Regions from separate parts of the Mesorhizobium sp. M0923 genome, predicted to be linked through region 2. Evidence: predicted binding sites of a transcription regulator. Region 2 holds the regulator's gene; each other region holds the start of a gene.
The links. The regulator PhoB, encoded in region 2, activates phosphate uptake and scavenging genes when phosphate is short. The targets are predictions, from matches to a motif close to TGTCATNNANCTGTCAT.
Positions count from the first base shown of each region.

Region 1 (7,655 bases), 280 kb from region 2:
GGTGATGCCGGCTTGCGCTGTCTCCAACGCCACTGTCTTTGTCAGGCCAGATATGCCGTGCTTGGCCGCCACATAGGCGGACTTGAAGGGCGAGGCGACCAGCGCATGTGCCGACGCGGTGTTGATGATGCGGCCCCATTTGCGCGCCTTCATGCCGGCCAGCGCCGCCTTGATGGCATAGAAGGCCGCAAGCAAATTGATGCGGATGATGGCTTCCCATTTTTCGTCGGGAAATTCCTCGATCGGCGCGACATGCTGGATGCCGGCATTGTTGACCAGGATGTCGAGGCTGCCGAAGGCTTCCTCGGCCTCGCGGACCATGGCAGTCACCGCCGCGCCGTCCATCATGTTGGCGCTGGAGTAGCGGCACTGGACGCCGAAATCGGCTTCGATGCCGGCGCGCTCCTGTTCGATGGCGGCCGCATCGCCGAGACCGTTGATGGTGATGTTGGCGCCTTCGGCGGCAAGGGCGCGGGCAATCGCCAGACCGATGCCGCTGGTCGAGCCGGTGACGAGGGCGTTCTTGGAAGACAGGAAACCCATGATGATCTCGCGAAAGGTAGGAGGGAACGGCGATGCTGGTGTGCGTCGCAGCATGACCATGCCATCGCCGTGTGTCGGCGCGATTACAGCGCTGTGGCAGTCCAACGGCCTTCAGCTGCTGGCGGCAGGCTGACACGGCGTTGTCATGGTGCCGTGCAAGATAACCGGTGCGCACTCGCGCGGTCATTCCTGCAGTACATGGGGGAGCAGCTTGGAAATCGCCGATGTCGTGAAGCGCGCCTATGCGATGCCGCTCACCAACCCGTCCTTCCCGCCCGGGCCCTACCGTTTCTTCGACCGCGAATACGTCATCATCACCTATATCACCTATCGTACGACGCGCGAAGCCCTCGAGGCCGTCGTGCCGGCGCCGCTGGAAATCGACGAGCCGCTGGTCAAATACGAGTTCATCCGCATGCCGGATTCTACCGGCTTCGGCGATTATACCGAGACCGGGCAGGTCATCCCGGTCCGCTTCCAGGGCCAGCATGGCACCTATGTCCACTCGATGTTTCTCGACGACGATGCACCGATTGCCGGCGGACGCGAGCTCTGGGGCTTTCCCAAGAAGCTTGCCAGCCCGAAGATCGTGCATGAGGGCGAGGTGGTTGTCGGCACCTTGCATTACGGCAGCGTTCTGTGCGCCACCGGCACGATGGGCTACAAGCACAGGCCGGCCGATCACGGCCAGATTCTCGCCTCGCTCGCGGCGCCCAATTTCCTGATCAAGATCATCCCGCATGTCGACGGCACGCCGCGCATTTGCGAGTTGGTGCGCTATCACCTCACCGACGTGACGTTGAAGGAGGCCTGGACAGCGCCGGCGGCGCTCGATCTCAGGCCCCATGTCATGGCCGACGTGGCGCGGTTGCCAGTGCTCGAGATCGTCTCGGCGGTTCACTTCATCGCCGACCTGACGCTCGGCCTTGGCGAGGTGGTTTACGACTATCTCGCCGGACGCGAGCGGTCAGTCAGTCCAAATCTGGAGGCATTCAGCCGTGCTTGAACGCAACACCAAGAGGGCCGTCGCCACCATCGAGGAAATCTCGGCGCTGTACGACCGCGTCGCGCTGGTGTTCCAGGGCGGCGGTGCGCTGGGCGCCTACCAGGCCGGGGTGTACCAGGCGTTGGCCGATGCCGGCTGCGAACCGACCTGGTTCTCCGGCGTCTCGATCGGCGCGATTAATGCAGCGATCATAGCCGGCAACGAGCCGAGCCGCCGGCTGCAGCGGCTCGAGCAGTTCTGGCAGACCATTTCCGGCCGCAAGATCTGGGCCTATATGCCCGAGGGCGACGTCTACCGGGACATCCGCAACCGCACCAGCTCGTGGATGACGATGACGATGGGCCAGCCCGGCTTTTTTAAGCCGCGCCATCCCAATCCGTGGTTCGAGCAGCCAGGCGCCGAGGGCGCTACCAGCTTCTACGACACCGCCGAGCTTAAAGAGACGCTGGAGAGCCTGATCGATTTCGACGTGCTCAATGACGGCAAGAAGCGGCTCAGCGTCGGCGCGGTCAATGTCAGGACCGGCAATTTCGTCTATTTCGACACCGAGAAGGTGCGCATCGGGCCGGAGCACATCATGGCAAGCGGCGCGCTGCCGCCGGCCTTCCCGTCGATCCGCATCGAAGGTGAGCATTATTGGGACGGCGGCATCGTCTCCAACACGCCGCTCCAATATTTACTCGACCAGGAAGAGGACCGCAGTTCGCTGGTGTTTCAGGTCGATTTGTTCAGCGCCCGCGGCGCCTTGCCGCGCGGCATGGCCGATGTTTTGTCACGGCACAAGGACATCATGTATTCAAGCCGCACACGCCAGAATACCGACAACTTCCAGCGCATCCATGCGCTGAAGATGAAGCTGCTCGATGCGCTGAAGCGCGTCCCCGTCGAGTTACTGAAAGAAGGGGAGCAGGAATTGATCGCGGACTATTCGGATGCCGGCGTGGTCAACATCGTCCACCTGATCTACCAGCATAAAGGCTATGAGGGGCACGCCAAGGATTACGAATTCTCGGGCACCTCGATGCGCGAGCATTGGGAGATGGGGCTGGAAGACACGCAGCGGACGCTGCGCCATCGCCAATGGCTGACACTGCCGACCAATGTCGAGGGCGTCGCCATCCACGACCTGCACCGCGAAGATCCGACTTAAAGCGCGCCGCGCGCTTGACCGGCCTCAGAACCGCAGTTTGGCGCCGGCGCGCAGCAAAAGCCAGTAGAACAGGCCGGTCGCGCCGACCGCGAGCAGCATCGCCAGGATGAAGCCGCTGGGGCTGTCGGTGAATGGCAGCCCGCCGGTGTTCATGCCGAATATGCCGACGATCAGGGTGCCCGGCAAAAGCAGCGCGCTCATCACTGCCAGCGCCTTGAGGCTGCGGTTCGATTCGTCGGCAAGCTCGGCCGCAAGCTCCTCCTGCAGCAGCCTTGCCCGGTCGTTGATCATGACGACCTCGCGGTCGAGCCGTTCCAGGCGGGCAGCAAGCCGGCGCAGAACTTCATGTGCGCCGGCGGAAAGGTTCCAGGCGGAACGGTCTTCATCCTGGAAAAGTGCTGCCAGGGCCGAGATCGGCCGATGCAAGGATACGGCAAGGCGGCGCACATCCTTCAGCTGTCGTCTTTCGTCGGCAAGCCGCTCGGTCACGAGATGGTCCTCGACCGCATCGAGCCGCTTCGTCGCCCCGGCGAGCCGCAGGCTGGTGGTCTTGCAAAAAGCCATGACCAGCGTTTCGAACAGCTCGAATGCTGTGGTGGGCCGCAGCCCTGCGGCAAGGGCGGTGTGCACTTCCTCCACCGCCGCCAGCGGATGGCGCCGGCCGGTGACCAGCAGCCGCTCCGAGACCGCAAAATGCAATCTGCCGATGGTCGTCGACTGATGGGCGATCTCGCCATGCAGGTCGGCGGAAATGCCGTGGACGACGCCATTCTCATGCGCCAGCACCAGGCTGTCCTCATGTCCTTCGAGGATTGCGTGAGCCGACGCCGGCAGCGCGCAGGCATGGCTGACCCAGGAATGGGCGCGCCGGTCGACAAGGTCGACATGCAGCCAGACCCAGCCGTCCAGTGAGGCCAGCGCGGCCTCTATGTCCCGGGGCGCCAGCGATTCGGGAGCTTTGCCGGGAGCGGCATGATAGGCCCAGACCAGCCCGGGGGCATGATGCTGGTCGTCCGCGGCAAGCAATGTCAGATGCGATGCGTCATTCATGGCCGCCGCCGAGACAATGCACGTTCAGGATCCGGGCGGCGCCGGAGCCGGCGCCGCGACATTCTGGCCAAGTCCTATCCCCGCTCAGAATATCTGGCGGAAGATGACGAACAGCACGAAGGCAAGACAGATGGAGACCGGAAGGGTCAGTATCCAGGCCATCAGCATGTTGCGCACTGTCGACCATTGCAGGCCCGAGCCGTTCGCCGCCATGGTGCCGGCAACGCCCGACGACAGCACATGGGTGGTCGAGACCGGCAGGCCGAGATAGTCGGCCGATGCGATGGTCGCCATTGCAACAAGCTCTGCGGACGCACCCTGGCCGTAGGTCAGATGGCTTTTGCCGATCTTCTCGCCGACGGTGACGACGATGCGCTTCCAGCCGACCATGGTGCCGAGGCCGAGCGCCAGCGCGATGGCGACCTTGACCCAGAGCGGGATGAACTTCGTCGCGTTGTCGACCGCCTTGTGATAGGTCGTCACCGCCTTCAGGTCGTCGACCTCCATCGGCAGCAGCTTCTTCTTGTCGATCAGTTTCAGCGCTTCACCGATAAGATAGATGTTGTTGCGGGCGTTGCTGACCAGCGTTGTCGGCAGCTTTTCCACGGACGGATAGGGCGACAACATTGCGCTAGTGTCGTGGATGAAGCTCTGCAGCGCAGGCGTGGTCTCGTCCTTCCAGGTCTTGGTGCGAACGGCGTCACCGACCACGGTCGCCGCGTCGGTCACGGCGACGCCGGGCTTGACGTATTTGCCGAGTACCGTTTCGACCTGCGTCGCCGCCGATTTGTAGGCTTCGAGATAATTGATATCCGGCGTGCGGTTCAGCGCGAAGGCGGTCGGCACCACGCCGATCAGGATGAGCATGATGAGGCCCATGCCCTTTTGCCCGTCATTGGAGCCGTGGGCAAAGCTGACGCCGGTGCAGGTGAAGATAAGCAGCGCCCGGATCCACAGCGGCGGCGGGGCGCTCGACTTCGGCGCCTCGTAAAGCTCGCGGTTCCTGACCAGCAGCTTCATCACCAGAAGCAGCAGCCCAGCCAGGCAAAACCCGACCAGCGGCGAGATCAGAAGCGACAGGCCGACATTGCTTGCCTGCGACCAGTCGATGCCGCTGGTGATGGAACCGGCCGGCGCCGTGAACTGGTTGGCGAGGCCGACGCCGATGATCGAACCGATCAGCGTGTGCGAGCTCGAGGCAGGCAGGCCGAGATACCAGGTTCCGAGGTTCCACATGATCGCTGCGACCAGCAGCGCAAAGACCATGGCCAGCCCGGAGCTCGATCCGACCTGAAGGATCAGTTCGACCGGTAACAGCGAAATGATGCCGAAGGCGACCGCCCCGCTGGCGGTGAGCACGCCGAGGAAGTTGAAAAAGCCGGACCACATCACTGCAAGCTCGGCCGGCATGGAATGGGTGTAGATCACCGTTGCCACCGCATTGGCGGTGTCGTGAAAACCGTTGACGAATTCGAAGCCGAGCGCGATCAGCAGCGCCAGGCCAAGCAGAATCCACGGCACCGCGACGGTGCTGGTCAGGTCCTGGCTGAGCGCGTAGCCGACATAGGCAAGGCCGCCCAGGATGATGACGGCAAAGGCCGGCAGAAACCATTTGCCGGTGCTGTTTGGCCGGTCGAGCGGATGCTCCGGCCTTGGAATTCCTGCTTCGCTGGAAACAATATCGACCATACCCCACTCCTCTTGCGTTGCAGCAAAGAATGGGAGGACGCTATGTCGGCACAATGAAGCCTGTGTGACGGCAGAGCACTTTGAGATTGGAGCAGATAGTGCTGGACGGTGGTTCCTGATCTATTCCGCGATCTCCAGCAGGGTCGATATCAGCAACCGGCGCTCGTCGGCGGAGAGAATGTCCGAACCGAACAGGTTCATGCTGCGAAGCCCTTCGATAGCGAGATAGCAGACCAGCAGCGCCTTGAGATTCGGCGTCTCCTCCTTCAGCCGCTCGAACACTTGCCGCCTGAACGATTTTATCGGCGTCAGGAAATCGGGATCCTCGGCAATCGCCGAAAATATCCAGGTCGCCGACGGTTTCGACTCCTCGGCATGCTCGGCCGAAAGCCTGATATAGGCCGCAAGCGGGCTCTCACCGCTGACGCCGTTGGTGCGGGCGGCCTCAAGCGCCTGTTGGAACGCGCTGAGATAATCCTCCACCAGCGCCTGCATCAATTTCGCCTTGGTCGGGAAATTGTAGAGAAGACCACCCTTCGACACGCCGGCACGGCTGGCGACCGCATCCAGCGACAGGCTGCCGGGACCCGTCTCGCGCGCCACGTCGGCGGCGGCGGCGAGGATCTTCTCGCGCGAATTTGTTCTGCGGGCCTTCATCAATCGTTCCCCATTCATTAGCTTAAGCGGAATTGACAAGACCGTCCAGACGGTACAGTAAGATTGCCGTCATTTGAAATTGGGACCAGTCACAGGTATGTGTTCCGGTCATCCGACCGTTATGCTGGGCCATGGCCGAGGGGACTGTTCGTGATCAAGCGCTTCATCATCGCCTTCATTCTGCTCGTGCTGGTGTGCGGCGGCATCGTCGGCTTCAACCTGTTCCGCGACAATGCGATCAAACAGTTTTTCGCCACCATGAAGCCGCCGGCCGCGACCGTGTCGACGGTCATCGTCAAACCGATGTCCTGGACGCCCGGCGTCGAGGCGATCGGTACTGTCAGTGCCGTGCGCGGCGTCGACCTGACCGTCGAAACCGCGGGTATCGTCAAGGACATCCAGTTTCATGCCAATCAGAAGGTCGCCGCCAACGCCGTGCTGCTGCAGCTCGACGATGCCGTCGAGCGGGCCGACCTCGTGGCGTCGAAGGCGCAAGCCACATCCGACCAGACGACGCTGATGCGCGCTCTTGAGCTGCAGAAGCGCGGGGTCGGCACCGACGCTACGCTGGACACGGCGCAGGCGGCAGCATCGGTCTCCTCCGCGCAGGTAAACAAGCTGCAAGCGGTGCTCGACCAAAAGCAGTTGACGGCCCCTTTCAAGGGCACCGTCGGTATTCCGAAAATCGACATTGGCCAGTATCTCACACCCGGCACCGCCGTGGTGACCTTGCAGGACATGGACACGATGCGTGTCGATTTCACCGTGCCGGAGCAGCAGCTTCCGCTGCTGAAGATCGGACAGACGGTGCGGCTGGGCATTGGCGGCGGCGACATGCCGTTCGCCGGCATCATCCGCGGTATCGATCCGAAGATCGACCCGACGAGCCGGCTGGTGACGGTGAGGGCGGAGGTCGCCAATCCTGAAGGCAAGCTGACGCCCGGCCAGTTCGTCCAGGTGCGTGTCGAACTGCCGGAGGAGAACAACGTGCTGGCGCTGCCGCAGACTGCGCTGACCTCCAGCCTGTACGGTGACTTCGTCTTCGTGGTGCGCCCGGCCAAATCCGCAGAAGTCAACGGCGCGGCTCCCGAGGCAAAGCCGGAAGAAAAACCAGCCGCGGATGCTGCCACGCCCGCTGCCGAAGCACCCGCGGCAAAACCCGAAGAAAAGCCGGGCGCTACCCCAGCCAAACCGGCAGCGGAAGCCAAACCGGCAGCGGAAGAACAGAAGCCGCAGCTCGTGCTCGCCCAGGTGTTCGTCAAGCCAGGCCGCCACAACGCCGGCCTGGTCGAGATCCTGGAAGGCATCCAGCCCGGCGACGAAGTCGTTACCGCCGGCCAGAACCGGCTCTCCAACGGCATGTCCGTTGCCGTCGACAACACAATCGATCCGAGCAAGCCGGGGAACCAGCAGGCAGCCCAGCAATGAGCTTTTCCGACCTCTTCATCCGCCGCCCGGTCCTTTCGACCGTGCTTGCCTGCATGATCCTGCTTCTGGGTTTTCAGGGCATCTTCAACCTTTCGATCCGGCAGTATCCAGAGGTTGAAGAAACGGCCATCA
Region 1 covers NZ_JAMYNW010000003.1:344,102-351,756, reverse strand. Annotated here, with positions in the region: gene NKH89_RS07755 (3-hydroxybutyrate dehydrogenase) at 1-543, opposite strand, end outside; gene NKH89_RS07750 (acetoacetate decarboxylase) at 755-1,549, shown strand; gene NKH89_RS07745 (patatin-like phospholipase family protein) at 1,542-2,699, shown strand; gene NKH89_RS07740 (transporter) at 2,724-3,749, opposite strand; gene NKH89_RS07735 (inorganic phosphate transporter) at 3,834-5,438, opposite strand; gene NKH89_RS07730 (TetR/AcrR family transcriptional regulator) at 5,559-6,095, opposite strand; gene NKH89_RS07725 (efflux RND transporter periplasmic adaptor subunit) at 6,246-7,523, shown strand; gene NKH89_RS07720 (efflux RND transporter permease subunit) at 7,520-7,655, shown strand, end outside.
Region 1: a site for PhoB is predicted at 5,492-5,508, ahead of NKH89_RS07735 (inorganic phosphate transporter). Genes of this name have one in related genera too.

Region 2 (7,655 bases):
TGCCGGCGGTGCTGAAGGAATCGGCCTACGGCATCGGTTGCACGACCTGGGAAGTGACCCGGCGCGTGGTCATTCCCTATACCCGCATCGGTATCATGGGCGGCGTCATGCTTGGCCTCGGCCGCGCGCTCGGCGAAACCATGGCGGTGACCTTCGTCATCGGCAACGCCCACCGCATCAGCGCCTCCCTGTTCGCGCCGGGCACGACCATCTCGGCGACCATCGCCAATGAATTCACCGAGGCCGACGGCGATCTCTACACCTCTTCCCTGGTTTCGCTCGGCCTGATCCTGTTCGTCATCACTTTCCTGATCCTTGCCGCCGCCCGCTATATGCTGATGCGGATCGACGCCCGTACGGGAGCCTGACCGATGTCGACATCCTCATCGCTCCACAGCCGCCGCAAAGCCAGAAATTCGGTGATGATGGCGCTTTGCGTCGTCGCCGCCGGCATCGGGCTTGCCTGGCTGGCGCTCATTCTCGGTGCACTGGTCTATAAGGGCACAGCCGGGCTTTCGTTCGCGGTCTTCACCGAGATGACGCCACCGCCAGGCGAGGCCGGCGGCCTGCTCAATGCAATCGCGGGCAGCCTGCTGATGACGATCATCGCCGTTGTCGTCGGCACGCCGATCGGCGTGCTGGCGGGAACCTACATGGCCGAATATGGGCGTTTCTCGCGCATCACCACCGTCGTGCGCTTCATCAACGACATCCTGTTGTCGGCGCCGTCGATCATCATCGGCTTGTTCGTCTATGAGTTGATGGTGCGGCCAATGGGGCATTTCTCGGCCATAGCCGGCGCCGTTGCGCTTGCCATCCTGGTCATTCCGGTGGTCGTGCGCACCACTGAAGACATGCTCAACCTGGTGCCGAACGCGTTGCGTGAAGCCGGCGCCGCGATCGGCGCGCCGCGCTGGGTGGTGATCCGTTCGGTCGCCTACCGCGCCGCATTGTCCGGCATCGTCACCGGCATATTGCTGGCGATAGCACGCATTTCCGGCGAGACGGCGCCGCTGCTCTTCACCGCGCTCAACAACCAGTTCTGGAGCAGCAATATCAACGCGCCGATGGCCAGCCTGCCGGTGACCATCTTCCAGTTCGCTCTCAGCCCTTACGAGGAATGGCAGCAACTGGCGTGGAGCGGCGCACTCATAATCACCCTGACGGTTCTGGGCTTGAGCATCCTCGCCCGCAGCCTTACCGGACGCAGAGAGGACAGATGACACAGATGTTGTCCGCGGACATGACGATGACCGAGACGGTCGCCGAGAAGACGAAGATCGAGGTCAAGAACCTCAACTTCTACTACGGCCAGAGCAAGGCGTTGAAGGACATCACCTTGTCGCTGCCCGAGCGCAGCGTCACTGCCTTCATCGGCCCTTCGGGCTGCGGGAAATCGACGCTGCTGCGTGTGTTCAACCGCATCTACGAACTCTACCCGAAGCAGACAGCCGAGGGCCAGGTGCTGCTCGACGGCAAGAACATTCTCGACCGCTCGCAGGACCTCAATCTCCTGAGGACCAAGATCGGCATGGTGTTCCAGAAGCCGACGCCGTTCCCGATGTCGATCTACGAGAACATCGCCTTCGGCGTCAGGCTTTATGAGAATCTGGGCAAGTCCGAAATGGACGGCCGCGTCGAACAAGCGTTGAAGCGGGCCGCGCTGTGGGGCGAGGTCAAGGACAAGCTCAACGCCAGCGGCTTGAGCCTGTCAGGCGGCCAGCAGCAGCGGCTTTGTATTGCCCGCACCGTGGCGGTGAAGCCGGAAGTCATTCTGCTCGACGAGCCGGCTTCGGCACTCGACCCGCTGTCGACCGCCAAGATCGAGGAACTGATCGACGAATTGCAAGCCGACTACACGATCGTCATCGTCACCCACAACATGCAGCAGGCGGCGCGCGTATCGCGCCAGACCGCCTTCATGTATCTGGGTGAACTGGTAGAGTTCGACCGGACCGAGAAGATCTTCACGTCGCCCCGCGAGAAGCGCACGCAGGATTACATCACCGGCCGCTTCGGCTGAGCCGTTCCGATCACGCATATGAGGACAGGACCATGGGCGAACACACAGTCGCTTCTTTCGACGAGGATCTCGAGCAGATCAGCAAGCTGATCCGCGACATGGCCGACCTCGCCGGTTCGATGGTCGGCGGGGCGACCAAGGCCCTGTTGAATTCTGACAACGTGCTGGCGCAACGCGTCGTTTCCGACGATGCCATCATGGATGCGCGTCAACGCGAACTGGACGACCGCGCCATCACCCTGATCGCCAAGCGCCAGCCGATGGCCCACGATCTGCGCCATGTCGTCGGGGCGATCCGCATGGCCGGCGATCTCGAACGCATCGGCGACCTTGCCAAGAATATCGCCAAGCGTGTGAGTGCGGTCGGCCTTAGCGTCACACCGCGCGACCTATCGCATTCCATCGATGCGATGGCGCAGCTGGTGCTCATCCAGGTGCAGGGCGTCATCGAGGAGTATGCTGCAGGCGATGCGGCCGCGTTGGCCAAGCTACGCGCCGCCGACGAGCGCATCGACGTCAAATATACGTCGGTGTTCCGCGAACTGTTGACCTACATGATGGAAGACCCGCGCAACATCACCGCTTGCACGCATCTGCTGTTCTGCGCCAAGAATCTGGAGCGGATCGGCGACCATGTCACCAACATCGCCGAAAATGCGTATTATGTGCTGACCGGCGAGCAATTGCCGGTCAATCGTCCGAAGCAAGACGAAACGACAATGTCCGCACCGGCGACATGATGGGGGTGCCCAGCCGATGATCGCACCACGCATAATGGTGGTGGAGGACGAGGAGCCGTTGGGTGTGCTGCTCCGCTACAATCTCGAATCCGAAGGCTACCAGGTCGAGGTGGTGACACGCGGCGACGAAGCCGAGATCCGTTTGCAGGAGAATGTGCCCGATCTTCTGGTGCTCGACTGGATGATACCAGCGGTTTCCGGCATCGAGCTCTGCCGCCGGTTGCGGGTGCGCCCCGAAACCGAACGGCTGCCGATCATCATGCTGACCGCGCGCGGCGAGGAGAGCGACCGGGTACGCGGTCTTTCGACCGGCGCCGACGACTATCTGGTCAAACCGTTTTCGACACCGGAATTCATGGCCAGGGTCAAGGCGCTGCTGCGCCGCGCCAAGCCGGAAGTGCTGTCCAGCGTGCTGAAGGTCGGCGACATCGTGCTCGATCGCGAATCGCACAGGGTGTATCGCAAGAAGACCGAGATCCGGCTCGGGCCGACCGAATTCCGGTTGCTCGAATTCATGATGCGGCATCCGGGCCGCGTCTTCTCGCGCAGCCAGTTACTCGATAATGTCTGGGGCGAGACGATCTATATCGACGAACGCACCGTCGACGTGCATGTCGGGCGGCTGCGCAAAGCCGTCAACAACGGCCGCATGCCTGATGTCATCCGCACCATCCGCGGTGCCGGCTACGCGATCAGGGAAGATTGACCCGCCCAGTCAGGCTACGTTCTTTCTGACGCCGGGCCTCATTTGCGCGCCCGGCGCGAAAATCTGCTGGTCGACGAAGCTTAACGCCCGCATTGCACAGCCTTCGCGGATCAGCGGCAATTCGTTCGGCTCGGTATCGAAGGAGATCGAGCCCGAATGCTGGCCGCCGGCGGTCTGGGCGATGGCCTTCCGCAAGGCCGGCTCGATCAGATCAAAGGCGGCGGCACTGGCGCCGACCATTGCGACCGGTGCCGGATCGATCAGCGCGAACAGCGAGCCGAGACCGAAACCCAGCGCTTCGCCGGCCTTGCGGTAGGCTTCGCGTTCCGGCCCGTCCTTCTCGCGCGCCCGAACCGCCAGCGCGCGCATGTCGGCGTCGCTGACGTCGGCGACCGGTTGGCTGTCTTCGCTCATCTGCGTGGCGTTGCGCCAGATGGCGTAATTGCCGGCATAGGCCTCGATGCAGCCGCGCCGCCCGCAACGGCAGAGCGCGCCGCCCGGACGATGGATCATGTGGCCAAACTCGCCGCCCGAGGAATGCGTGCCGGTGAACAGCTCGCCCTTCAACACCAGCCCCATGCCGATGCCGTGCGAAAGCAGGATGGCGATGAAGTCGTCGCGATAGCGATCCGGATCGCGCCAGCGCAAAGCCACCGCCATCATATTGCAGTCGTTCTCCACCGTGGCCGGGATGCCGAATTCATCTTCCAGCATGTCGGCAAAGGCGATGTCCGTCTGGGGCGTGATCGGCGACCACAGCATGGCGCGTGCAGGGGAGTCGGTAATTCCCTGAATCGCCAGGGCGATGCGGGCGACACTGCGGACGTCAAGATCTGGATCGTCCAGCCGGCGCCGGACGATGGCCATGCATTCGCGGATCAGTTCGTCGCGCGGCATGGTCAGCGTGTCCAGCCGGCGCTGTTCCTCGGCGACCACCTGCCCCGCATAGTCGATGATGGCGGCCGACAGGAAATTCAGCGACAACACCACGGTCAGCACCGCCGCCGCTTCCGGATTGAGGGCGAGGCCGACCTGCGGACGACCGCGTTTCAACGAAACGGGTTCGCTTGCCTTGCTCTCGGCGAGGATGCCTTCCCGTATCAGGTCGGAGGAGATCGCCGATATGGTCGAGTGGCTGAGGCCGGTGGTTGCGGCGATCTCCGTACGCGATGGCTGGCCGGCCCGGCGCACGGCCGAGATCACCATCGCCCGGTTGCGCCGGCGCAAATCGTCATGGCGGATTCCGACCGACATCGTTTTGCTTTCCTCCCGGTTTGCCGCGGCCGCTCATGAACCGGAAGCCGTCGGTAATGCCGACAAATAATGTCGGATGAGGCAAATAGTGTCAGATGCAGGTGGCGCTGTCATCGTTTATTCCGAAGCTCGAAAAAAGTCGCAGCAACATCAAAATCCATCAGAATCGATGTTGACAGCAGCGGGAGATCGGGCCAGTATTTTTTCGAGGCTCGAAAAAATTAGCGCCTCTAAGCTGGCCTTTGGGGCCAATTGGTCACGCCGTACGCGGCGCAGGGAGGATATGATGAAGAAATTCACGACCGCCATTCTGGCGGGTGTCGCCATGACGCTGGCGCTTGCGTCGGTGGCGCAGGCTAAAGACAAGGTCATCGGCGTTTCCTGGTCGAACTTCCAGGAAGAGCGCTGGAAGACCGACGAAGCCGCAATGAAGGCGGCCATCGAGGCTGCCGGCGACAAGTATATCTCCGCCGACGCACAGTCCAATCCGGGCAAGCAGCTCACCGACGTCGAGAGCCTGATCTCGCAGGGCGCCAACGCACTGATCATCCTGGCGCAGGACGCCTCGGCGATAGGGCCGGCCGTGCAAAAGGCGCTGGACGAAGGTATTCCGGTTGTCGGCTACGACCGGCTGATCGAGAACAAGGACGTCTTTTACCTGACCTTCGACAACAAGGAAGTCGGCCGCATGCAGGCCCGCGACGTGTTCAAGGTGAAGCCGGAAGGCAACTATGTCTTCATCAAGGGCTCGGGCGCCGATCCGAATGCCGATTTCCTTTTTGCCGGTTCGATGGAAGTGCTGAAGGACGCCATCGACAGCGGCAAGATCAAGAATGTCGGCGAGGCCTATACCGACGGCTGGCTGCCGGCCAACGCCCAGAAGAACATGGAACAGTTCCTGACCGCGAACGACAACAAGGTCGATGCGGTGGTCGCCGCTAACGACGGCACTGCCGGCGGCGTCGTCGCCGCACTGACGGCGCAAGGGTTGGCTGGATCGGTTCCGGTCTCGGGCCAGGACGGCGACCACGCCGCGCTGAACCGCATCGCGCTCGGCACACAGACGGTCTCGGTGTGGAAGGACGCGCGCGAGCTCGGCAAGAACGCCGCCGAGATCGCCTCGCAATTGGCCGACGGCAAGCAGATGACCGACATTGCCGGCGTGAAGGATTTCACCACGCCCGGCGGCAACACCGTAAAGTCCCTGTTCCTGACCCCGGTCGCCATCACCAAGGACAACCTCAACGTCGTCATCGACGCCGGCTGGATCAAGAAAGAAGAGGTCTGCGCGGGCGTGGCGGCGGGCGCTGTTCCGGTCTGCAACTGATCCGAGTTTCCGAGAAGTCCGAACGCCGCGGCCGCTTGCCGCGGCGTTTTTTCAAGAAAGAATTGTTTTTCCGCTTCCGGCGGATAACTTCTAGGCTGCTTCCGGCATCCGCGGCAGACGGCAACCCGGCGGGAGAAACATCATGACCGACACGACTTCCAACACGCCGGTCGACAGCTCGACGGCAGACCGGGCGCGGGAATCGGAGGCCGGCGTCGTTGCCCGATTTCTCAAGGCAACCGAACTCGACACGCGCATGCTCGGCATGGTCGGCGCGCTGCTGGTCATCTGGGTCGGGATCCACATACTGTCGGGCGGGCTCTTCCTGACGCCGCGCAATCTCTGGAACCTTTCGGTGCAGACCTCGTCGGTGGCGATCATGGCGACCGGCATGGTGCTGGTCATCGTGATGCGTAACATCGATCTTTCCGTCGGCTCCGTGGAAGGCGTGATCGGCATGGTGATGGGCGTGGCGCAGGCCGAATTCCTCGTCCGCATCATGGGATTTCAGCTTGGCAGCCCCTGGCTGTGGGTCATCGCACTGGCCGCCGGCCTGGTGCTCGGCCTGGCTATCGGAGCGTTTCAGGGTTTCATCATCGCCTATCTCCAGGTTCCTGCCTTTATCGTGACGCTCGGCGGATTGCTGGTCTGGCGCGGCATGGCATGGCTGATCACCAGCGGGCGCACCGTTGCGCCGCTGGACAGGACCTTCCAGCTGATGGGCGGCGGACCACGGGGCTCGATCGGCGCCACCTGGAGCTGGATCGTCGGTGTCCTCGCCTGCGCGGCCGTTGCCTTCATGCTCTTCAACGGCCGCTCGCAGCGCAAGCGCTTCAACTTTCCGCTGCGCCCTGTCTGGGCGGAAAGCTTGCTCGGCGTGATAGCCTGCGCCGCCATCCTCGGCGCCGTGTGGATCGCCAATTCCTATCCTTGGCCGGTCGGCATCGTACGCCAATATGCCCAGCAGAACGGCATCACCGTTCCCGAGGGCGGGTTGTTCATCGCCCACGGCATCGCCATACCTGTGCTGATGGCCGTGGCCGCGGGCATCGTCATGACCTTCATCACCAGACGCACCCGTTTCGGCCGCTATGTCTTTGCCATAGGCGGCAATCCGGAAGCGGCCGAACTCGCCGGCATCAACACACGCTGGGTCACCATGAAGGTGTTCATGATCATGGGCGTGCTGGCCGCGATCAGTGCGGCGATCGCATCGGCGCGCCTCAACGCGTCGACTAATGCGCTGGGGACCCTGGACGAGCTGCTGGTCATCGCGGCGGCCGTGATCGGCGGCACGTCGCTCGCCGGCGGCTCCGGCACGGTGCTCGGCGCCATGCTCGGCGCGCTTTTGATGCAGTCGCTGCAATCCGGCATGGTGCTGCTCGGCATCGATTCGCCGCTGCAGAGCATCGTTGTCGGCGCCGTGCTGGTGGTCGCGGTGTGGCTCGATACCGTCTATCGCAAACGGGTCTAGTGAGGAGAACGAGCATGGCAGACAGGACCGCTCCCACGGGCACGCCGCTGATCGACATGCGCAACATCTCGATCGCCTTCGGCGGCATTCGCGCCGTCGACGATGCCTCGGTCGATCTTTTTCCGGGCGAG
Region 2 covers NZ_JAMYNW010000003.1:59,346-67,000, reverse strand. Annotated here, with positions in the region: gene pstC (phosphate ABC transporter permease subunit PstC) at 1-368, shown strand, start outside; gene pstA (phosphate ABC transporter permease PstA) at 372-1,223, shown strand; gene pstB (phosphate ABC transporter ATP-binding protein PstB) at 1,220-2,023, shown strand; gene phoU (phosphate signaling complex protein PhoU) at 2,056-2,763, shown strand; gene phoB (phosphate regulon transcriptional regulator PhoB) at 2,780-3,469, shown strand; gene NKH89_RS06285 (ROK family protein) at 3,479-4,723, opposite strand; gene xylF (D-xylose ABC transporter substrate-binding protein) at 5,010-6,050, shown strand; gene NKH89_RS06275 (sugar ABC transporter permease) at 6,193-7,524, shown strand; gene NKH89_RS06270 (ATP-binding cassette domain-containing protein) at 7,539-7,655, shown strand, end outside.

Region 3 (7,655 bases), 260 kb from region 2:
CTTTTCGGCATGCCTTCGATACTGCGTATCCGCTGGACGATCGCGCCCAAGACCGCACCGCGACCTCACCTCAACTGCAATCGCTGCGGCGGTCTGAAAGCCTATCGCTGCAGCGGCAAATTCCGGGTCAATGCCAATGGCAAACGCATTGATGCCTGGTTGATCTACCGCTGCATCGATTGCGACAATTCCTGGAATTTCGGCATTCTGGAGCGATGCAGTCGCCGCGATATCGAACCGGCAATATTGCAGGCGCTCGAACGCAACGATCCGGTCCTGGCGCGGCGCCATGCTTTCGATACTGCCGCACTGCGAAGCAGGATCGGGCGCGTCGAGGAGTTCCTGAAGCCGCCGTTCATAAGCAGGTGCTCGGGGACAGGCCGGAAAACACCGCCGCCCTCGAACTCCAGCTCGAGCTCGAAATGCCGACAGCGCTGCGGCTCGACCGGTTGCTCGCCAACGAACTCGGTGTCTCGCGATCGCGGCTTCAGGTTTGGGAAGAGAAGCGATTGCTGGTGGTTGGTCCGGATGGGGCCAAAGCCTTGCGCAGGCCGGCCCGGGCGGGAACGGCGATCCGCATCGACCTGTCTAGCGATCCAGACCGGGACGGCATTATCGCGGCTGCCGGCGGGTAAGATAAAGGGAGGAAGCACGCACGTGCTCCCTCCCTCATAGTGGCTGAGAAAAGTGGCTTACGCCGCGCCGACCACTTTCGCCGACTTCTCGAAACGCTTGCGCTCGTTCGGGTCGAGATAGAGCTTGCGCAGGCGGATGGTCTTCGGCGTCACCTCGACCAGCTCGTCGTCCTGGATCCAGGCCAGCGCGCGTTCCAGCGTCATGCGGATCGGCGGCGTCAGTTTTACCGCCTCGTCCTTGCCGGCGGCGCGGATATTGGTCAGCTTCTTGCCCTTGAGCACATTGACTTCGAGGTCGTTGTCCCTGGAATGGATACCGATGATCATGCCCTGATAGACCTTGACGCCTGGGTCGATGACCATCGGGCCGCGGTCTTCCAGGTTCCACATGGCATAAGCCACCGATTCACCCTGTTCGTTGGAGATCAGCACGCCGTTGGTGCGGCCCGGCAGCTCACCCTTGTAAGGCTCGTAGGCATGGAACAGCCGGTTCATCACGGCGGTGCCGCGCGTGTCGGTCAGCAGTTCCGACTGGTAGCCGATCAGGCCGCGCGTCGGCGCGTGGAAGACGATGCGCTGGCGATTGCCGCCCGAAGGGCGCAGCTCGACCATCTCGGCCTTGCGCTCCGACATTTTTTGCACGACGACGCCGGCATGCTCCTCGTCAACGTCGATGACGACTTCCTCGACCGGCTCCAGCAATTCGCCGTTCTCGCCCTTCTGCATGACGACGCGCGGCCGCGACACGGCGATCTCAAAACCTTCGCGGCGCATCGTCTCGATCAGCACGGCCAGCTGCAATTCGCCGCGTCCGGAGACGAAGAACGAATCCTTGTCCGGCGATTCCTCGATCTTCAGCGCGACATTGCCTTCGGCCTCGCGCAGCAGGCGGTCCCGGATGACGCGGCTGGTCACCTTGTCGCCTTCGGTGCCCGCCAGCGGTGAATCGTTGACCAGGAACGACATCGTCACCGTCGGCGGATCGATAGGCTGCGCGTGCAGCGGCTCGGTCACCGACAGGTCGCAGAACGTGTCGGCGACGGTGCCTTTCGACAAGCCGGCGATGGCGACGATGTCGCCTGCCTGCGCTTCGTCGATGGGCTGGCGCTCGAGCCCGCGAAAAGCAAGGATCTTCGAGATGCGGCCGGTTTCGACCTGGGTGCCATCATGGTGCAGCACCTTGACCGCCTGGTTGGATTTCAGCGTGCCGGATTCGATACGGCCGGTGATGATGCGGCCGAGGAACGGATTGGCTTCCAGAATGGTGCCGATCATGCGGAACGGGCCAGGATGAACGGTCGGCGCCGGCACGTGCTTGATGACGAGGTCGAACAGCGGCGCCAGAGCCTGGTCCTTCGGACCTTCGGGGTTTTCGGAGACCCAGCCGTCACGGCCCGAACCGTAAAGGATCGGGAAGTCGAGCTGCTCGTCGGTCGCGTCAAGCGCGGCAAACAGGTCGAACACCTCGTTGACCACCTCGACGTGGCGAGCATCCGGCCGGTCGATCTTGTTGATGACGACGATCGGCTTCAGTCCGACCTTGAGCGCCTTGCCGACGACGAATTTGGTCTGCGGCATCGGCCCCTCGGCGGCGTCGACCAGCACGATGGCCGAATCCACCATCGACAGGATGCGCTCGACCTCACCGCCGAAGTCGGCGTGGCCGGGCGTGTCGACGATGTTGATGCGGGTGCCCTTCCAGTCGACCGAGGTCGCCTTGGCCAGGATGGTGATGCCGCGTTCCTTTTCGAGATCGTTCGAATCCATGGCGCGCTCGGCGACGCGCTGGTTGTCGCGGAACGAGCCGGACTGTTTCAGGAGCTGATCGACGAGGGTGGTTTTTCCATGGTCGACGTGCGCGATGATCGCGATATTGCGGATTTTCATGTTTTGGTCTCGGGAGCGTTGCAGGCAGCAGGCCAAAAGGCGCTGCCTCTTTCGGTTGGGCGGCTCATACAGGGTTTTTCGCAATTGCGAAAGAGGAGGCGAGTCACCAAATAAAGTCACCAAATCTTAAATGTCTTGGTGTGAAGTGGAATTATTAACCAAGGCGGAACCTTTCATGGTCCGGGCAGTTCGAATTTCATGATCGACGCAGGCAGCAGACTCCGGCCGATTTTGGCATGTAGCGCACTCGCCGTCCTCCTCGCGGCAGGCGCGGCGCAGTCGGCCGCGTCGTTCAAGGAGACGCGGACTGCCCTGCCGTCCGACAAGCGGTCGGCGGAGCAGCTTTTTGCCGATGCTCCCGATGGCGTCGACCCGGTGGTGACCGGGCCAGTCAGCGCCGCCTTCAAGCAAAGGCAGCAAAATGCCGGATGCGACAGCGCCGTCTGGCCCAACATTCCCGTCGTCTGCTATCCCGATTGATACACGTCCTACCCTCGGGCTGGCCCGAGGATAATGGTGCAGTCGCTCACGCCGACCGGACCGGATCGAGCGTGACCTTGTAGAGTTCGCTGTCGTCGCGATCCATCAGCCGCACCGTCAGCTGCTCTGTAGCGCCATCGATATCGACAAGTCCGAAGAACTGCAGGCCGGCCGACGGCGGCAGGTTCTGACCCTGCTCGGCAGTCGGTGCCTTGATGAACTTCAGCTCCGGGCCGAAGGTCATGTCGAAACCATTCGGTCCGAATGTGCCTGAATGGATCGGACCCGAAACGAATTCCCAGAACGGATTGAAGTCCTGGAACTGCGCCTTGTCCGGATTGTAGTAATGCGCGGCCGTGTAATGCACGTCTGCGGTGAGCCAAACGGTATTGCTGATGCCCGCGTTCTTTATATAGCGAAGAAGGTGGGCAATTTCCAGCTCGCGCCCCTTGGCCGGGCCATTGTCGCCATTGCTGACTGCCTCGGCCCCGACCTTCTTGGTACCGTCATTCCAGACCACGAGGCCGAGCGGCATATCGGCGGCGATGATTTTCCACGTCGCGTTGGAATTTGCCAGCTCACGCTTCAACCACTTAATCTGCTGTTCGCCGAGGATGCGCGATTGCGGCGTCATCGTCTCCTGCATATCCGGGCCGTTGGGGCCGCGGTAGGAACGCATGTCGAGGAAGAACACATCGAGCAGCGGCCCATAAGCGATCTTGCGGTAGACGCGGCCCGGCTCCGACAGTTCGTAGCGGATCGTCGTCATCTCGTGGAAGGCGCGCGCAGCACGTGCCGCCAGCACATGGATCGATTTTTCGGTGTAGCGGTCGTCGGCGGTCAGGTCCTTCGAGTCCGACCAGTTGTTAAGCACCTCATGGTCGTCCCACTGATAGAAAGTCGGGCAGATGGCACTGAGCGCAAGAACGTTCTTGTCCATCATGTTGTATTTCCACTGCGCCCGGTATTCGTCCAGCGTCTCGGCAACCTTGCGCTTTTCGTCGATCAGCACTGTGTTTTTCCACTTGTCGCCATTGGGCAGGTCGACCTCGTCCTTCATCGCACCATCGGCATAGACCGTATCGCCCGAATGCAGGAAGAAGTCGGGCGTGTGCTTGGCGATCGTGGCGTAGGTCTTCATGCCGGTCTCGTCGATGCCCCAGCCTTGGCCGGCGGTGTCGCCCGACCAGGCGAAACGAATGTCGCGCTTCGAGGCAGGTGCCGTGCGGAAGCGGCCGACGATCGGCTCCGAAACGGCGTTGATGTCGGCAAGATCGGCCGCGACCATGCGGTAGAAAATGTCCTGGTCGGAGGCGAGATCGGTAAGCAGCCGCTTCACCGTATAGTCGCTGGCCGGCGACGTATCGAGCGGCGCCAGGCGGACGGCATTGGCGAAATTTTCCGTCGACGACACTTCGAACATGACGCGCGACGGCCGGTCCGTGCGCGTCCAGACCATGCCGCTGGTCGCGTCGACATCGCCGGACTGAATGCCATGGGTGAAGGCCGGGCGCTGATTGGCGCGCGAGTAATAGGGAAGGGCGAGACCCGAGGCGCCGACCAGGCCAACGGCGCTGGCCGACGTGACGAAAGCGCGCCGCGTCATTGAAATCTTGTTCATGGCTGTCTCCTGGATGGCGTTGAACGTCGCCGCCAAGCTCCAGCTTCAATGTTTCAGGCACATTTCGAAACGATGAAGGTTTTCTGACATCAACAAGCGGGAAGGCTGGACCGCTCGGCGGCGAAGCTGCTGATCTCCCCCTTGCGGGTCCCTTGCGGGGGAGATGGCCGGCAGGCCAGAGGGGGGCGCTGTCCCGCCGACGTACAAATCAGAAAGAAATCAGACGGAGCAGCGGAGTTTGGGCAGAACATTGCGTAAAGTCGGAGGCTGGCGAACCTTCGCGCCCCCTCTGCCCTGCCGGGCATCTCCCCCGCGAGGGGGGAGATCGGCAATTTGGCCGACGGCATCTCTCCTGCAACGAGAAGCTATGCCGCCTGCGGTTCAGGATCGAACGCCGGGCGGCTGGTGTTGATCAGCAGCGAGATGCAGGCGGCGGCTATTGCCGTCATGCCGGCGATCAGGAAGGCAAGCTCGTAATTGCCCTGCAACTCACGCATAGTGCCACCGAAAAAGGCCGCTGTCGCTGCGCCGACTTGATGGCCGGCGACGATCCAGCCGAAGACGATCGGCCCGCTGCGGTCGCCGAACGCCTCGTTGGAAAGCCGCAGCGTCGGCGGCACTGTGGCGATCCAGTCCAGTCCGTAAAATACGGCGAAGATGATCAGGCTGGTCGCCGAGAAGCCGGAATAGGGCAGATAGATCAGCGACAGGCCGCGAATGCCGTAATAGATGCCGAGCAGCTTGCGCGGGTCGAAACGGTCGGTGAGCCAGCCCGACAGCGTCGTGCCAATAAGATCGAAGATACCCATCATCGAGAGCAGGCCCGCGGCCTGCACTTCGCCGATGCCCATATCGCCGCAAAAGGCGATCAGGTGCGTGCCGACCAACCCGTTGGTGGTGAAGCCGCAAACGAAGAAGGTGGCGAACAGGTACCAGAACACACGCGTACCGGCGGCGCGGCGCAACGTGCTCAGCGTATGCGCGAGGAAATTGCCTTGCGCGGCCGGCGGCGCGGGCGGCACATCGTCGAGCTCGGCGCCATAGCGGACTATGCCGATCGCGGCCGGACGCTCCGGTACCAGCATATAAACCAGCGGCACCAAGGCGGCGGTGGCCACGGCAATGGCAATAGCGACCGGCTTCCAGCCGCCAGACTGGGCGAGCGAGGCGAGCAGCGGCAGGAAGACCAGCAGCCCGGTGGCGCTGGACGCCGACATCAGTCCCATCACAAGGCCGCGATTGGTCTTGAACCAGCGGTTGACGATGGTGGCGCCGAGCACGGTGGCGACGGCGCCCGAGCTGATGCCGGAAAACACGCCCCAGGTGAGGAGCAGATGCCACGGCTTGGTCATCAGCAGGCTGAGCGCGGTCGATCCCGACATCAACAGCAGCGCGGCAAGCAAGGTGCGGCGCAGCCCGATCCGCTCCATCAGCGCCGCGGCAAACGGCCCAGTCAGGCCATAGAGGAAGATGCCGGTGGCCGCGGCCAGCGAGACGACGTCGCGCCGCCAGCCGAAACTATTCTCCAGCGGCAGCATCATGACTGCCGGCGCCGAACGCAGGCCCGCGGCGATCAGCAGGCAGAGGAAGATGACGGCGACCACGACGAAAGCGTAGCGCTGGCCAAACGGGCGGGATTGAGCTATCATGTTACTGACCGGTACGTTTCAGATGTGCGGAACATACGTACCGACCGGTAACATTGTCAACCAGGCAATCGGCAAACCAGACATGAAAAGCATTGAACCAACGATCAAGGAGAATGGCGCACCGCTGCCTCGCGCCGCCGAACGGATTCTCCAGGTGGCGCGCGACCTGTTCTACCGGCAAGGCATCAGGGCGATCGGCGTCGACGAGATCGTACGGCGTGCCGGCGTCACCAAGCCAAGCCTCTACCGCAGCTTTCCGTCCAAGGATGAGTTGGCCGCATCCTATCTTCGGCACTATGACCTCGAATTCTGGGAGCGCTTCGACGAGGCGGTGAATGCCCATCCCGGCGATCCGCGCGCGCAGATCGTCGCCTTCCTGACGCGTGTCGGCAAGCGCACGCAAAGGCCCGACTATCGCGGCTGCGGCATGACCAATGCCGCGGTCGAATATCCCGAACACGGCCATCCGGCCCGCGTCGTGAGCGAGGCCAACAAGCAGGAATTGCGCCGGCGCCTGCGTGCTATGGCGGCGGCGATGGGCGCCGGCGACGCCGACACGCTGGGTGACGGGCTGCTGCTCCTGATCGAGGGAGCCTATATCAGCGGCCAGTTGTTCGGTGCCGGCGGACCGGCGCAGTCGGTGGCCCGCAACGCCGATCTTCTGATCGAGGCAAGCTTGAGGAAATAGCGTTCCGTTTACCAGGTCACTGTGAGCAGCCTGACTTCGTCTAGGCTGCTGCTGAATTTGACGGTACGCTGCGGCAGCCCGAACGGAGTTGTCCGCCATGCGCGCTCTTTTGATCCCGCTTGCCCTCGCCGGTTTCTGCCAGGCGGCCCGGGCTGGCGACATATCCAGCGTCTATACCGATCTCGTCTGGGAGAAGGACTGCGTGACTTATGCCCAGGCGGAGGAAGGCGACGGCGACTGGGCCGACCTCGCCTGTTCGGGCTATGGCGGCTACCCGGTGATGGTTTCTTACGACGATGCGCGGGAATCGCTGTTCTACGGGTTTCCACCTGGCGACATGACCACGGTCTGGGAAAGCTTTTCCGGCCTCAACTCGGCTGGACCCAAAGTCGAGTGGCGTATCGAAACCAAGGGCGATATGGCCGTTCCTATCGCAGTCATCCATCGTCGCTCGATCAGCGGTAGCGAGGGCGAGAACAAGTCGACGGAAGTGCTGATCGTCGCCAAGGTTGCCCAGCCTGGCGCCCACGAAGGCTGCACGATCGCTCTTGTGCTCGCCACCGGCAATCCCGCCGCCAACGATCAGGCGCGTAAGCTTGCCGACGAGAAGGCACGCACCTTCGCCTGCGGCAAGGACAAGCGTGTGATGCTGGGCAACACGCCCGATTTCGGCCGCGTCGATAACTGACTATTTG
Region 3 covers NZ_JAMYNW010000003.1:319,796-327,450, forward strand. Annotated here, with positions in the region: partial or broken gene NKH89_RS35790 (DUF1062 domain-containing protein) at 10-261, shown strand; gene NKH89_RS35795 (DUF1062 domain-containing protein) at 366-635, shown strand; gene typA (translational GTPase TypA) at 693-2,522, opposite strand; gene NKH89_RS07615 (hypothetical protein) at 2,721-3,002, shown strand; gene NKH89_RS07620 (alkaline phosphatase D family protein) at 3,049-4,623, opposite strand; gene NKH89_RS07625 (MFS transporter) at 4,989-6,272, opposite strand; gene NKH89_RS07630 (TetR/AcrR family transcriptional regulator) at 6,355-6,960, shown strand; gene NKH89_RS07635 (hypothetical protein) at 7,058-7,648, shown strand.
Region 3: a site for PhoB is predicted at 4,696-4,712, ahead of NKH89_RS07620 (alkaline phosphatase D family protein). Genes of this name have one in related genera too.